One region of the Bradyrhizobium sp. 930_D9_N1_4 genome, then DNA from elsewhere that is predicted to be linked to it. Evidence: predicted binding sites of a transcription regulator. Region 1 holds the regulator's gene; each other region holds the start of a gene.
What was found. The regulator PhoB, encoded in region 1, activates phosphate uptake and scavenging genes when phosphate is short. The targets are predictions, from matches to a motif close to TGTCATNNANCTGTCAT.
Positions count from the first base shown of each region.

Region 2: the regulator PhoB is predicted to act here: its motif matches at 1,801-1,817, upstream of phnC (phosphonate ABC transporter ATP-binding protein).
Region 3: the regulator PhoB is predicted to act here: its motif matches at 1,535-1,551, upstream of AB7532_RS22065 (OprO/OprP family phosphate-selective porin).

Region 1 covers NZ_CP197236.1:702,642-706,849, reverse strand. Annotated here, with positions in the region: gene AB7532_RS03280 (aspartate aminotransferase family protein) at 1-919, opposite strand, end outside; gene AB7532_RS03275 (GcrA family cell cycle regulator) at 1,375-1,887, shown strand; gene phoB (phosphate regulon transcriptional regulator PhoB) at 1,961-2,674, opposite strand; gene phoU (phosphate signaling complex protein PhoU) at 2,698-3,414, opposite strand; gene pstB (phosphate ABC transporter ATP-binding protein PstB) at 3,426-4,208, opposite strand, start outside.
Region 2 covers NZ_CP197236.1:6,849,309-6,853,516, reverse strand. Annotated here, with positions in the region: gene AB7532_RS32615 (alpha-D-ribose 1-methylphosphonate 5-triphosphate diphosphatase) at 1-1,098, opposite strand, end outside; gene AB7532_RS32610 (chloramphenicol acetyltransferase) at 1,095-1,754, opposite strand; gene phnC (phosphonate ABC transporter ATP-binding protein) at 1,928-2,737, shown strand; gene phnD (phosphonate ABC transporter substrate-binding protein) at 2,803-3,738, shown strand; gene phnE (phosphonate ABC transporter, permease protein PhnE) at 3,828-4,208, shown strand, end outside.
Region 3 covers NZ_CP197236.1:4,649,230-4,653,437, forward strand. Annotated here, with positions in the region: gene AB7532_RS22060 (DegQ family serine endoprotease) at 1-1,290, opposite strand, end outside; gene AB7532_RS22065 (OprO/OprP family phosphate-selective porin) at 1,603-3,216, shown strand; gene AB7532_RS22070 (winged helix-turn-helix transcriptional regulator) at 3,254-3,631, opposite strand; gene AB7532_RS22075 (zinc-binding alcohol dehydrogenase family protein) at 3,753-4,208, shown strand, end outside.

The sequences.
Region 1 (4,208 bases):
ACATCCTCTGCACGTGGTCGAAGAAGCCGGGCTTGAGCATCACGTCGAGCACGGCATTCGCCGCCGCGATCGCCAACGGATTGCCGCCGAAGGTCGAGCCGTGGGAGCCCGGCCCCATCCCGGACGCCGCATCCGCGGTCGCCAGGATCGCGCCGATCGGGAAGCCGCCGCCGAGCGCCTTCGCCAGCGACATCACGTCGGGTGTCACACCGGTGCGCCGATGCGCGAACAGATCGCCGGTGCGGCCCATGCCGGTCTGCACCTCGTCGAACGCGAGCAGCAGGCCCTTCTCGTCGCAAAGCTGGCGCAACGCCCTCAGGAAGGAAGGCGTCGCCGAGCGCACGCCGCCCTCGCCCTGGATCGGCTCGATCAGGATGCCGGCGGTCTGCGGACCGATCGCCTTCTTCACGGCCTCGATGTCACCGTGCGGGATCTGGTCGAAACCATCCATCGGCGGTCCAAAACCTTCGAGATATTTTGCCGAGCCCGTCGCAGCCAGCGTTGCCAGCGTGCGGCCGTGGAAGGCGCCTTCGAAGGTGATGATGCGATAGCGTTCCGGGTGCCCCTTGGAGAAGTGATGATGGCGGACCAGCTTGATCACACCCTCCAGCGCCTCGGCGCCGGAATTGCAGAAGAACACGAAGTCCGCAAAGCTCTCATGGCACAGGCGCGCGGCAAGCTTTTCGCCGTCCGGGCTCTGGAACAGGTTCGACATGTGCCAGAGCTTCGTCGCCTGCTCCTGCAACGCCGTGACCAGCGCGGGATGGGCATGGCCGAGCGCGTTCACGGCGACGCCGGAGGTAAAATCGAGGTAGCGGTCGCCATTGGTCGCGATCAGCCAGCAGCCTTCGCCGCGCTCGAAACCGAGGTCGGACCTGGCGAAAACGGGGAGCAAATGCGGCGCTGCGCTGTTAGTCATGACGGTCACTTGATTGTTGCGGACGGTGTGAGCGTGCATTGCGCAACGCACCATCAACCGGCCCGGAAAACGAAACGTGCCGCCTTTTAAGGGCGGCACGTGGGGCTATCTTATGCCTGGCAAGACGGGTGTCAATGCCGCCCGGAAAGCCTCGCGAAACGCAGAATCCGTAGTCTTGCGGTGGCGATTTGCGGGATTTTCGCCACGGAACATGTGGAAGCGAGTCGGCGGACTCTTGCGCGTGAGTCACGCCATATTGTAGCGTTTGGCTTGTCAGATACGACATCTCGTGCGGCAGTTCTGATCCCAAGAGTCCTCTTGTACCGGCGTAAGCGTTCGGGCGTTCAAGTTGCGCCCGGCGAGCCTTAAGGGATTCTGGCGGCACGGGTTTTTCGAAGCTTAGGCATTCGCTGTGCGGCCCCAGGATGGCAGGCGCCGGCGAAGGAAAGGGTGCAATGACGGTTTTGACCTGGTCGGATGATCGCGTCGAGCAGCTGAAAAAGCTCTGGGAGGCCGGACTTTCGGCCAGCCAGATCGCGGCAGAGCTCGGTAATGTCACCCGCAACGCCGTGATCGGCAAGGTGCACAGGCTCGGCCTGTCCGGCCGCGCCAAGAGCCCCTCATCCGCTGCGCCCCGGCCGCGCAAGGCGCGTCCCGCCCAGCACATGATGCGGGTGAGCCGTCCCATCGCACGCGGCAACACCGCGCTGGCGCAGGCCTTCGAGGTCGAAGTCGAGGCTGAACCGGTTACTTACGACAACGTGGTGCCGATGAGCCAGCGGCTGTCGCTGCTGGAGCTGAACGAAGCCACCTGCCACTGGCCGGTCGGCGATCCCTCGAGCCCGGATTTCTTCTTCTGCGGCGGCAAGGCGCTCTCGGGCCTGCCTTACTGCGCCCAGCACTCGCGCGTCGCGTATCAGCCGGCCGCTGATCGTCGCCGTGCACCGGCAAAGCCCGGGCCGCGCTGAGCACGGCCTCAGGCGACATCGAGAAAAAGAAAAGCGCGCCATCCGGCGCGCTTTTTTGTTGGCTTATTGGCCGTTAGCTTGACGCCTGCTCTGCCTTCGCAAAGCGGTCGTCGAGCGCGTAGCCGGCGCCGCGGACGGTGCGGATCGGATCCTGCTCGCGGCCGAGATTGAGCAACTTGCGCAGGCGGCCGATATGGACGTCGACGGTGCGCTCGTCGATATAGATGTCGCGGCCCCAGACGCTGTCGAGCAGCTGCTCGCGCGAGAACACCCGGCCCGGATGCTCCAAGAAGAACTCCAGCAGGCGATATTCGGTCGGGCCGAGATCGATCGGCCGGCCCGAGCGCGCCACGCGGCGCTTGTCGCGGTCGAGCTCGATGTCGCCATAGGCGAGCACGGTGGCGAGCCGCTCGGGGCTAGCGCGCCTGAGCAGGCCCTTCACACGCGCCAACAGCTCCGGCACCGAGAACGGCTTGACGATGTAGTCGTCGGCACCGGTCGCTAGCCCGCGGACCCGCTCGCTCTCCTCACCGCGTGCGGTGAGCATGATGATCGGGAGCTGCTTGGTCTCGGGGCGGGTACGAAGCCGCCGGCACAATTCGATGCCTGACAGCCCCGGCAGCATCCAGTCGAGCACGATCAGATCGGGGATGTGCTCCTTGAGGCGGGTGTCGGCGTCGTCGCCGCGCATCACCGTCTCGACGTCATAGCCGTCGCCTTCGAGGTTGTAGCGAAGCAGCTCGGTGAGAGCTTCCTCGTCTTCAACCACCATAATGCGTGCGCCCATCGGGTCGTCGCTCCTTCAGGAAATCAGGTATTCGGGACCGACGTGGCGAAAGTCGTCATGTCGCCCTTCGGACGCTTGTCGGTGATCGCCTGTCCCTCGATCATGTAGAACACGGTCTCGGCGATGTTGGTGGCGTGGTCGCCGATGCGCTCGATGTTCTTGGCGCAGAACATCAGATGGATACAGAACGAGATGTTGCGCGGATCCTCCATCATGTAGGTGAGGAGCTCGCGGAACAGCGATGTGCAGATGGCGTCGACTTCCTCGTCGCCCTTCCACACCGCCATCGCCGCCGGCAGGTCGTGCGCGGCGTAGGCGTCCAGCACCGACTTGACCTGCTGCTGCACGAGGTCGGTCATGTGCTCGAGGCCGCGGAACAGTTTGAGCGGATGGAAGTCCGTCTCCAGCGCCGCGACGCGCTTGCCCATGTTCTTGGCGAGGTCGCCGATGCGTTCGAGATCGGTGGCGACGCGCATCGCGCCGACGATCTCGCGCAGATCGACCGCCATCGGCTGGCGGCGTGCGATGGTGAGAACGGCACGCTCCTCGATCTTCTTCTGGAGCGCGTCCAGCTCGGCGTCGATGGTGACGACGCGCTGACCGAGCGCGACGTCGCGGCGGATCAATGCGCCGACGGAATCGACGATCATGCGCTCGGCGATGCCGCCCATCTCGGCGACCAGGCGGGTGAGTTCCTGCAGGTCGGTGTCGAAGGCTTTTGCGGTATGTTCAGAACCCATGTCCCGTCTCCTCAGCCGAACCGGCCGGTGATGTAATCCTGCGTGCGCCGATCGCTCGGCGACGTGAAGATCTTGTTGGTGTCGTCGAACTCGATCAGCTCGCCGAGATACATGAAGGCGGTCTTGCCGGAGACGCGCGCCGCCTGCTGCATGTTATGGGTGACGATCGCGATCGTGTAATCCTCGGACAGCTCCTGGATCAGCTCCTCGACCTTGGCGGTCGAGATCGGGTCGAGCGCCGAGCAGGGCTCGTCGAACAGGATCACCTCGGGCCGTACCGCGACGGTGCGGGCGATGCAGAGGCGCTGCTGCTGGCCGCCGGAGAGCGACAGGCCGGAGGCATTGAGCTTGTCCTTGACCTCGTTCCAGAGCGCGCCGCCACGCAGCGCCTTCTCGACGCGGCCATCCATCTCGGATTTCGAGATCTTCTCATAGAGGCGGATGCCGAACGCGATGTTCTCGTAGATCGTCATCGGGAACGGCGTCGGCTTCTGGAACACCATGCCGACGCGGGCGCGCAGCAGATTGAGGTCCAGCCTGGGGTCGAGGACGTTGGTCTGGTCTAGCATGAGCTGACCGGTGGCGCGCTGGCCCGGATAGAGGTCGTACATCCGGTTGAAGATGCGCAGCAGGGTCGACTTGCCGCAGCCCGACGGGCCGATGAACGCCGTGACGCGGTTGGCGCCGAGCGTCAGGTTGATGTTCTTCAGCGCGTGGTGCTCGCCGTAATAGAAATTGAGGTTGCGAACCGTCACCTTGGCCGGAGCTTCGGGCAGCGGCTGCGAGCCGGGATG
Region 2 (4,208 bases), 6.1 Mb from region 1:
GACGAGCCGCGGCCGCATCGGCACCGCGTCGTCGACCAGCAGGATGTCGGCGCGCCGTCCTGCCGCGATGAGGCCGCGATCGGTGAGGCCGGTTGCGCGGGCCGGGCCGGCAGAGACCAGGTCCCAGGCTTTCGGCAGCGGCAGCACGCCGTCGGCGGCGAGGCGGAAGGCCGCGAGGAGCTGTGCCGGATAGTAATAGTCCGATGCCAGAACCGAGCAGAGTCCTTTGGCGATCATGTCGGACGCTTTGGTCCAGCCGGTGTGGCTGCCGCCGCGCACCACGTTGGGCGCGCCGTAGACGATGGCATCGCCGGCGGTTGCGGCAGCGCGCGCCGTCTCCTCGTTGATCGGAAATTCCGCGATGTCAGCACCTAGGGTGCGAAACGCCTGACGCATTGCCGGCGTGGCATCGTCATGCGAGAGCATCCGTACCCCCGCGGCGCGGGCCACGGCGCCGAGCCGCGACACCGAAGCCGGCACATCGGCAGCCCGCGACACGATGTGCCCGACCAGTTCGTCGAACGCCTCGCTCGACAGGCCGGTGCGCTCCACCATGCGGTTGCGCTTCCGCGGCTTGGCCATGTCGGCGACGGTGCCGTCCATGTGGTCGTTGAAGGCGAACAGATCGACGCGACCCTCGGCCAGCCACTGGCCGATCTCGGCCTCGGCGTCGAGATTGTAGGTCTCGTGGCGCAGATGGAAGCGGGTGTCGGCGGCGAATTGCGGACGCTGCCGCTCGATTGCTTCCATCAGGCCGCGCGCGTTTTCGGCGCTGCGCAGGCCCGGCTCCCACGAGCAGGTCGTGGCGTGAAACACGGTGGTGATGCCGTTGCTGATCGCCTGCCGGTCGCTGTCGGCGAGCGCGACGTCGATCGGGAAATCGACGCCGGCGCGCGGCATCATCTGTCGCTCGAAGGCGTCGCCATGGAGATCGACGATGCCGGGCAGGACAAGCAGGCCGCGCGCATCGATCGCCAGCCGCGCACGGCTGCGAGAGACATCGATCTCTGCAACGTCTGTTCCGGATACGGACAGGGAAGTCTCGACCAGCTCGGCGCCGATCAGAGCCCGGCCGCCTTCAAGGAATATGTCTGTCACGCGACCGCGCTTTTCTTGCTGGGTGTGGAGCTTGTCCGTGCTTCATATGTCGCGAGGAAATCTTCAATCCCGAGCTTGCGGAAATGGGGCAAGGCTTCACGCAATTTGTCGTGATCCCAGTCCCACCAGGCAAGCCGAGCCAGCCGGTCGGCGACCTCCTCGGAAAACCGCCGCCGCACGATCCGCGCCGGATTGCCGGCGACGATGGTGTAGGCCGGCACGTCCTTAGTGACGATGGCGCCGGCTGCGATCACTGCGCCGGTGCCGATGTTGCGGCCCGGCAGCACGACCGCACCATGGCCGATCCAGACATCATGGCCGATATGGACATGATGCTGGCGCCGCCAGTCGAAGAATTCCGCGCCGTCGCTCTCGCCGGGGAAGTAGGCGCTGGAACGGTAAGTGAAGTGCGCCTGGGTCGCGCGTTGCATCGGATGGTTGCCCGGGTTGATGCGGGTCATCGCCGCAATCGAGCAAAACTTTCCGATGGTCGTGTAGGTGATCTGCGCATCGTTCACCACGTAGGAGTAATCGCCCATCGTGACTTCGTTCAGGATCGTGCGCGCGCCGACTTCGGTATAGGCACCGAGCCTGGTCTCATGCAGCTTGGCGGACGTGTCGATGGTCGGTTGAACCGAGAGCGCCTTTCCGGCCATGTTACGTCCGTATTATTAGGGCGGGCGTACCTCTTCGAGTGGCCCGATGACAATGTCATGACGCGGCGATGACAGGGGATGAGGTGTGTTGGATCGCCGCACCGCAACGCGCGTGTCACACAAGTGTCAACTGCGAGCGCTAGCGGTGGGTCCCAGCTACTCTGGAGCCCTGCATGCTGGTGGTTGAAGGTCTGACGTGCCGCTTCGGCGCAAAAGCCGCGGTGGACGACGCTTCGTTTCAAGTTTCCCCCGGCGGCTTCGTCGGTGTGATCGGGCGCTCCGGCGCCGGCAAGTCGACCATGTTGCGCATGATCAATCGCCTGGCGACGCCGACGCAGGGCCGCATCCTGTTCGACGGTCTCGACGTCACCGCGCTGCGCGGCAAGGAGCTGCGGCAGTGGCGGGCACGTTCGGCCATGATCTTCCAGCAGTTCAACCTGGTCGGCCGGCTCGACGTTCTCACCAACGTCCTGATGGGACGCCTCGCGACGATGCCCGCCTGGCGCTCGCTGACGCAGACCTGGCCCGAGCAGGACAAGGCGCTGGCGATGTCGGCGCTCGAGCAGTTCGACATCGCCTCGCTCGCCGCCCAGCGTGCCGACCAGCTTTCCGGCGGCCAGCAGCAGCGCGTGGCGATCGCCCGCGCGCTGGTGCAGCAGCCCGACATCATCCTGGCCGACGAGCCGATCGCCTCGCTCGATCCGCGCAACACCAAGATCGTCATGGATGCGCTGCTGCGCATCAACAAGCATTTCGGGATCACCGTGCTGTGCAACCTGCATTCGCTCGATCTCGCGCGCACCTATTGCGACCGGCTGATCGGCATGGCGCAGGGGCGCGTGGTGTTCGACGGCGCGCCGGTTGAGTTGACCGACCATGTCGCGCGCGAGCTCTACGATCTCGAAGCCGCCGACGTCATGGGCGGCCATTCTGCACCGGCGCCCGAGGGCGTTCCGGCGCTTGGAACAGCCGCGGCCGCCTGAGCCGTGCCGCATCTGTTTCGTTGCCAGTTTTGCGTCAACCGACCCCAACCGATGAAGAGGGTATCATGATCACTCGCAGAGTCATTCTTGCCGGCGCCGCCGCGCTTGCGTTCACCGCTTCCGCGTCCGCCGAAGACTGGAAAGCCAAATATCCCGAGCTGACCTTCGCGGTCGTCCCGGCCGAGAACGCCTCCGGCGTCACCGAGCGCTGGGCGCCGTTCATGAGCTATCTCTCCAAGGAATTGGGTGTGAAGGTCACGCTCCGCATCGCCAACGACTATGCGGCGGTCATCGAGGGCCAGCGCGCCGGCAACATCCATATCGCCAGCTACGGCTCGGCCTCGTTCGCCCGCGCCCGCCTGACCGGCGTCAAGACCGACGCCTTTGCCAACGACATCAATGCCGACGGCTCGACCGGCTACTATTCGGTGTTCTTCGTCAAGGCGAACAGCGCCTACAAGAGCATCGACCAGCTCAAGGGCAAGAACCTCGGCCTCGTCGATCCGAACTCGACCTCCGGCAACAACGTGCCGCGCTTCGAGCTCGACAAGATGGGCATCGCCGACGCCGACAGCTATTTCGGCAAGGTCGTCTTCACCGGCAGCCACGAAAACGCGATCCTCGCGCTGTCGCAGGGCACGGTTGACGTCGCCGCCAATCAGTGGACCAGCGACGATGATTCCACGCTGGCGCAGATGCTGACCAAGAACATGCTGAAGAATGCCGACGGCTCGGCGATGAAGAAGGACGATTTCCGCATCATCCACAAGTCGGCGGCGATCATCAACGGCCCCTATGCCTATAACTCCGACCTGCCGGACGACGCCAAGGCGGCGATCACGAAGGCGTTCTTCGATGCGCCGGCCAAGGACAAGGTAGCCTTCGATCGCCTTCAGGATGGCCAGAAGAAGGGCTTTCATTCCGCCGCCACCAAGGATTGGGATGGCACGATCGAGCTGATCAAGTTCGTCGATGCATTGCGTAAGAAGAAGGCGTCCTGAGCTTTCGGGACGAGCTACTTGAGCCGGGTCGATGGACCCGGCTCTTTCTCTTTGGACTTCCCTTTTGACCCGTCACTTTCCCTGACCAGATGACCGTCGCGGTTTCGATCCTCCCCGAGCATCAGCTCGCCGTGCTCAACGCCGCATATTGCCAGGCGGTCGCGCGCAGGCGATGGCGCCTGCTGTTCGGCGCCGCGGTGTTCGCCGCCGCGCTGCTTCTCGCCGCGGTCGGCGCGGAAGTGAATTTGCCCACGCTCTTCAAGCATTTCGGCAATTTCATCAGCTATTTCGACCGCATCCTCACGCTCGACACCGGTCAGCGGGTCTGGACCGATGTCGGCGAATGGCTGTGGGGCTGGCGCAAATGGCTGAAGATGCTCGGCGAGACGCTGCTGATCTCCTATGTCGGCACGCTGATCGGCGCGACCCTGGCCTTTGCCTTGAATTTCTTTGCGGCCGAAAACACCTCG
Region 3 (4,208 bases), 3.9 Mb from region 1:
GACGGCCAGGATGATGTCGCCCTTCTGGAAGCCGACATTCGCCGCCGCGCTGTCGCCGCCGAGATCGGTGATCACGACGCCTTCGGTGTCGGCGTCCAGATGCAGCTCGTCGGCGACCGCCGGCGTGATGGTGGAGACCTTGGCGCCCTGGAACGGCGAGCGCGCGGTGACGACGAGCTCGTTGCGGCCGTTATCGGGCGCGGTCTCGAGCGCAATCGTGACCTTCAGCGGCTTGCCGCTACGCTGCACATCGATCTGAGCGGTGCCGCCGAGCGGACGCGTCGCGAAGCGGTAGTCGAAGGCGTTGGGATCATCCACGGTCTGGCCGTCGATGCCGGTGATGAGATCGGAGGATTTCAGGCCGGCCTTCGCCGCAGGGCCGTTCGCGACCACGCTCGCAACCAGCGCGCCGGTCGGCGAGCGCAGGCCGAGGCTCTCGGCGATCTCCGGCGTCACCGCCTGCAATTTCGCCCCCAGCCATGGCCGCTTCACCGCCTTGCCGCCGCCCTTGGCGGAGGCGACGACGACGCGCACCATGTTGGCGGGGATCGCGAAGCCGATGCCCTGCGAGCCGCCGGAGCGCGAATAGATCGCCGTGTTGATGCCGGCGAGCTTGCCGCTCATGTCGACCAGCGCACCGCCGGAATTGCCGGGATTGATCGCCGCGTCGGTCTGGATGAAGAACTGGTAATCGGTGATGCCGACCTGGGTGCGCGCGAGCGCCGAGATGATGCCATGGGTCACGGTCTGGCCGACGCCGAAGGGATTGCCGATCGCCAGCACGACGTCGCCGACCAGCAGCTCGTCGGAATTGGTGAAGTCGAGCGTCGGAAACTTCTCCTTGGTGTCCTTCAGGCGCAGCACGGCGAGATCGGTCCGCGGATCCTTCAGCAGGATCTCGGCCTCGAACTCGCGCTTGTCCGACAGCGACACCTTCACCTGATCCGCGCCCTCGATGACGTGGACGTTGGTGACGACGAGGCCGGAGGCATCGACGATGACGCCGGAGCCGAGCGAGCGCTGCATCTGCTCGGGCTGCTGGCCCGGCACGCCGAAGAAGCGGCGGAAGATCGGGTCGTCGAGCAACGGGTTGCGGTTCTGCACCACCTTGGCGGCGTAGACATTGACGACCGCCGGCTGCACACGCTGCACGATCGGCGCATAGGACAACCGCAGCTCGGCGGGCGACGACGGGACACGGCGGTCCTGTGCGGCGGCCGGGTTGAAGTGGGCTGAACACGCTATGCACAATGCCGTGATGACGGCGGCGGCGCGGATCGATCGAAACATTCCTACCTCTCGGAAAAGACGCCGGAATATAGGCGCGTTCGCCCGCCAATAGAAGGGCGCCGGGCGGCAATATTGCGCCCCTTTCCGGTGTGTCCCGCATGCAAGCCCGGCGTGCGAATCGGCAATTCGCCGAAGCGGTGGATTGGCATGATGCACATCATCTTGCATGGTGGTGAGAAGCGGATTCGGTTGCGGCGAATTGGCATCATTGGGAACCGCGCAACCGGGCGCAGCGTCGCGGGGCAGTCATCGATCACTCATAGGCTCTCCGCCGGCGACTTGGGGAAGTTCGTCAAACGATGGAGGCGTAACGTGAGCAGAACAAGACTTGCAGCCACGGCGATTGGTCTCGCCGGCGCGCTGGCGGCCTCGCAGGCCCAGGCCCAATCGGCAAACAACAGCGAGCAGGAGATCGCGCTGCTGAAGCAGCAATTGAAAATGCTCGAGCAGAAGCTCGACAAGCTCCAGAGCCAGACCACCGCGAATACGGCGGCAACCGCGAAGGCCAAAGCCGAAGCAAAGGCCGAAGCCAAAGCCGAAGCGCGCTCGGAGGCAAAGGCCGTCGTCGCCAACGCCAATGCGGCATTCCCGGTCAAGGGGGCCCCGCCGGCATCCGGCGTCATCGTGACGATGCCGAACAACCGGCCGACCATCTGCACCGCCGACGGGGCCAACTGCGTCGCGATCACCGGACGCGTGCACTACGATATCGGCGGCTATGATTATCGTCCCAACACCGCGGCGACCGTACCGCAGAAGCTGGATAGCGGCGAGAACGTCCGCCGCGCGCGCATCGGCATCGCCGGCAAATTCTTCAACGACTGGAATTTCGCGCTGGTCTACGACTTCGGCGGCTCGTCCGACGGATTTGGCGGCGCGGCACCGGGCTCGCTGCCCGGAGGCGGCACCTCCGGCATCGAGAACGCCTATCTCAGCTACACCGGCCTGAAACCGTTCGGGGGCAAGATGGCGGTCGAAGTGGGCGTGATGGACCTGCCCTATACGCTCGACGAAGCCACAAGCTCCAACGACATCCTGTTCATGGAGCGCGCAACGGCCGGCATCGTCGCGACCAGCATCGCCGCTGGTGACTTCCGCTCGGCCGTCGGCACGCGCTGGTACAACGACGTGTTCTGGGCCGGCGCCTATGTGACCGGTCCAACGACGGGCGCGATCCATTCGGCGTCGAGCGTGGCGCCGAACGGTGCCTCCGAGCAGTATGGCGCCGTCGCCCGTGTCGCCGGCCAGGTCGTGAGCGGCAAGGACTACTCGCTGCATCTCGGCGGAAACGCCGAATGGCTGATCCAACCGTCGCGCAATATGGTGACGGGTGCGCAGACGGTCACGCTCAGCGACCGCCCGGAGTTGCGGATCGATCCGACGGCGCTGGCTACGACCGGCGCAATCGCCAATGCCTCCGGCGCGCAGGTCTACAGCGTCGAAGCGGCGGCCACCTACGGACCGCTCATCGTGCAGGGCGAGTACTTCTGGTACAACATCGATCGCAGCGCCAACACCGGCTTGCCGCCGCTGGGGGCACCCAGCCTCAAATTCCAGGGTGGCTACGCGCAGGCCGGCTACGTCCTGACGGGTGAGGGCCGCAGCTATAATTCGGCGAATGCGGCCTATGGCGGCGTCAAGCCGGCACACCCGTTCTCGCTCGAGGGCGGCGGATGGGGCGCGTGGGAAATCGCGGGGCGCTTTTCGACGATCGACCTCAACGATCAGTTCGGGACCGCCACCGGCATCGCCGGCGGACGGCAGACAGTCTATACCGCAGCGCTCAACTGGTACGTCAACGGCAACGTCCGCTTCATGCTCGACTATCTGCATGGCACGGTGTCGAAACAGGCCTCGCCGGTCTCGGCCGCCAATGTCGGCTCGAAGTTCGACGCGGTCGCGATGCGCACGCAGTTCGCGTTCTAGGCTCGTTCGTCCGGGAGCGGCACGCCGCTCCCGGACATTACGCCGCGCGCTTCGGCTTCTTCACGACGACCGGCGGCGGCGCATGGGACAGCCGCTGCTGGTGACTCTCGCCCCAGGTCTTCAAAATATCGATCACCGGCTTGAGGCTCTCACCCAGTTCGGAGAGGCAATATTCCACGCGCGGCGGCACCTCCGCATAGACCTTGCGGATGACGAGCTTGTCCTCCTCCAGCGCGCGAAGCTGTTTTGTCAGCATGCGCTGGGTGATACCGGGCATCCGGCGGCGCAATTCGCCGAAGCGCTGGGTGCCGTCCTGGAGATGGTAGAGGATCACGCCCTTCCACTTGCCGTCGATCAGGTCCAGCGTCGCCTCGACCGAGCAGCCCGGACGACGGGTGAAATCTCGCCGTTTCATGCGTGTTTTCCCAATAGTATCCAAACAGGGACTATATCCCCAAATTTACAGTACTTGCCAAATTGGAGCTATAGCGACAGTTAGGACGGCAGGCGAGCACGCCATCTGATGGAGACAAGCCATGAAGGCCGTCGGCTATAAAAAATCGCTTCCGATCGAGGATCAGGACGCGCTGATCGACTTCGAGACCGCAAAGCCCGAACCGAAAGGACGCGACATCCGCGTCGCCGTGAAGGCGATCTCGGCCAATCCGGTCGATTACAAGGTGCGCAAGCGCGCCGCTCCGCCCGAGGGGGAGACCAAGATTCTCGGTTACGACGCAGCCGGCGTCGTCGACGCCGTCGGCCCCGAGGTCTCGCTGTTCAAGCCGGGTGACGAGGTGTTTTATGCGGGCTCGATCCTGCGCCAGGGCACCAATGCCGAATTCCATCTGGTCGACGAACGTATCGTCGGCAGCAAGCCGAAGTCGCTTTCGTTTGCACAGGCTGCCGCCCTTCCCCTCACCTCCATCACGGCCTGGGAATTGCTGTTCGACAGGCTCGGCGCCGTGCCCGGCAAGAGTGTCGATCCGCGCACG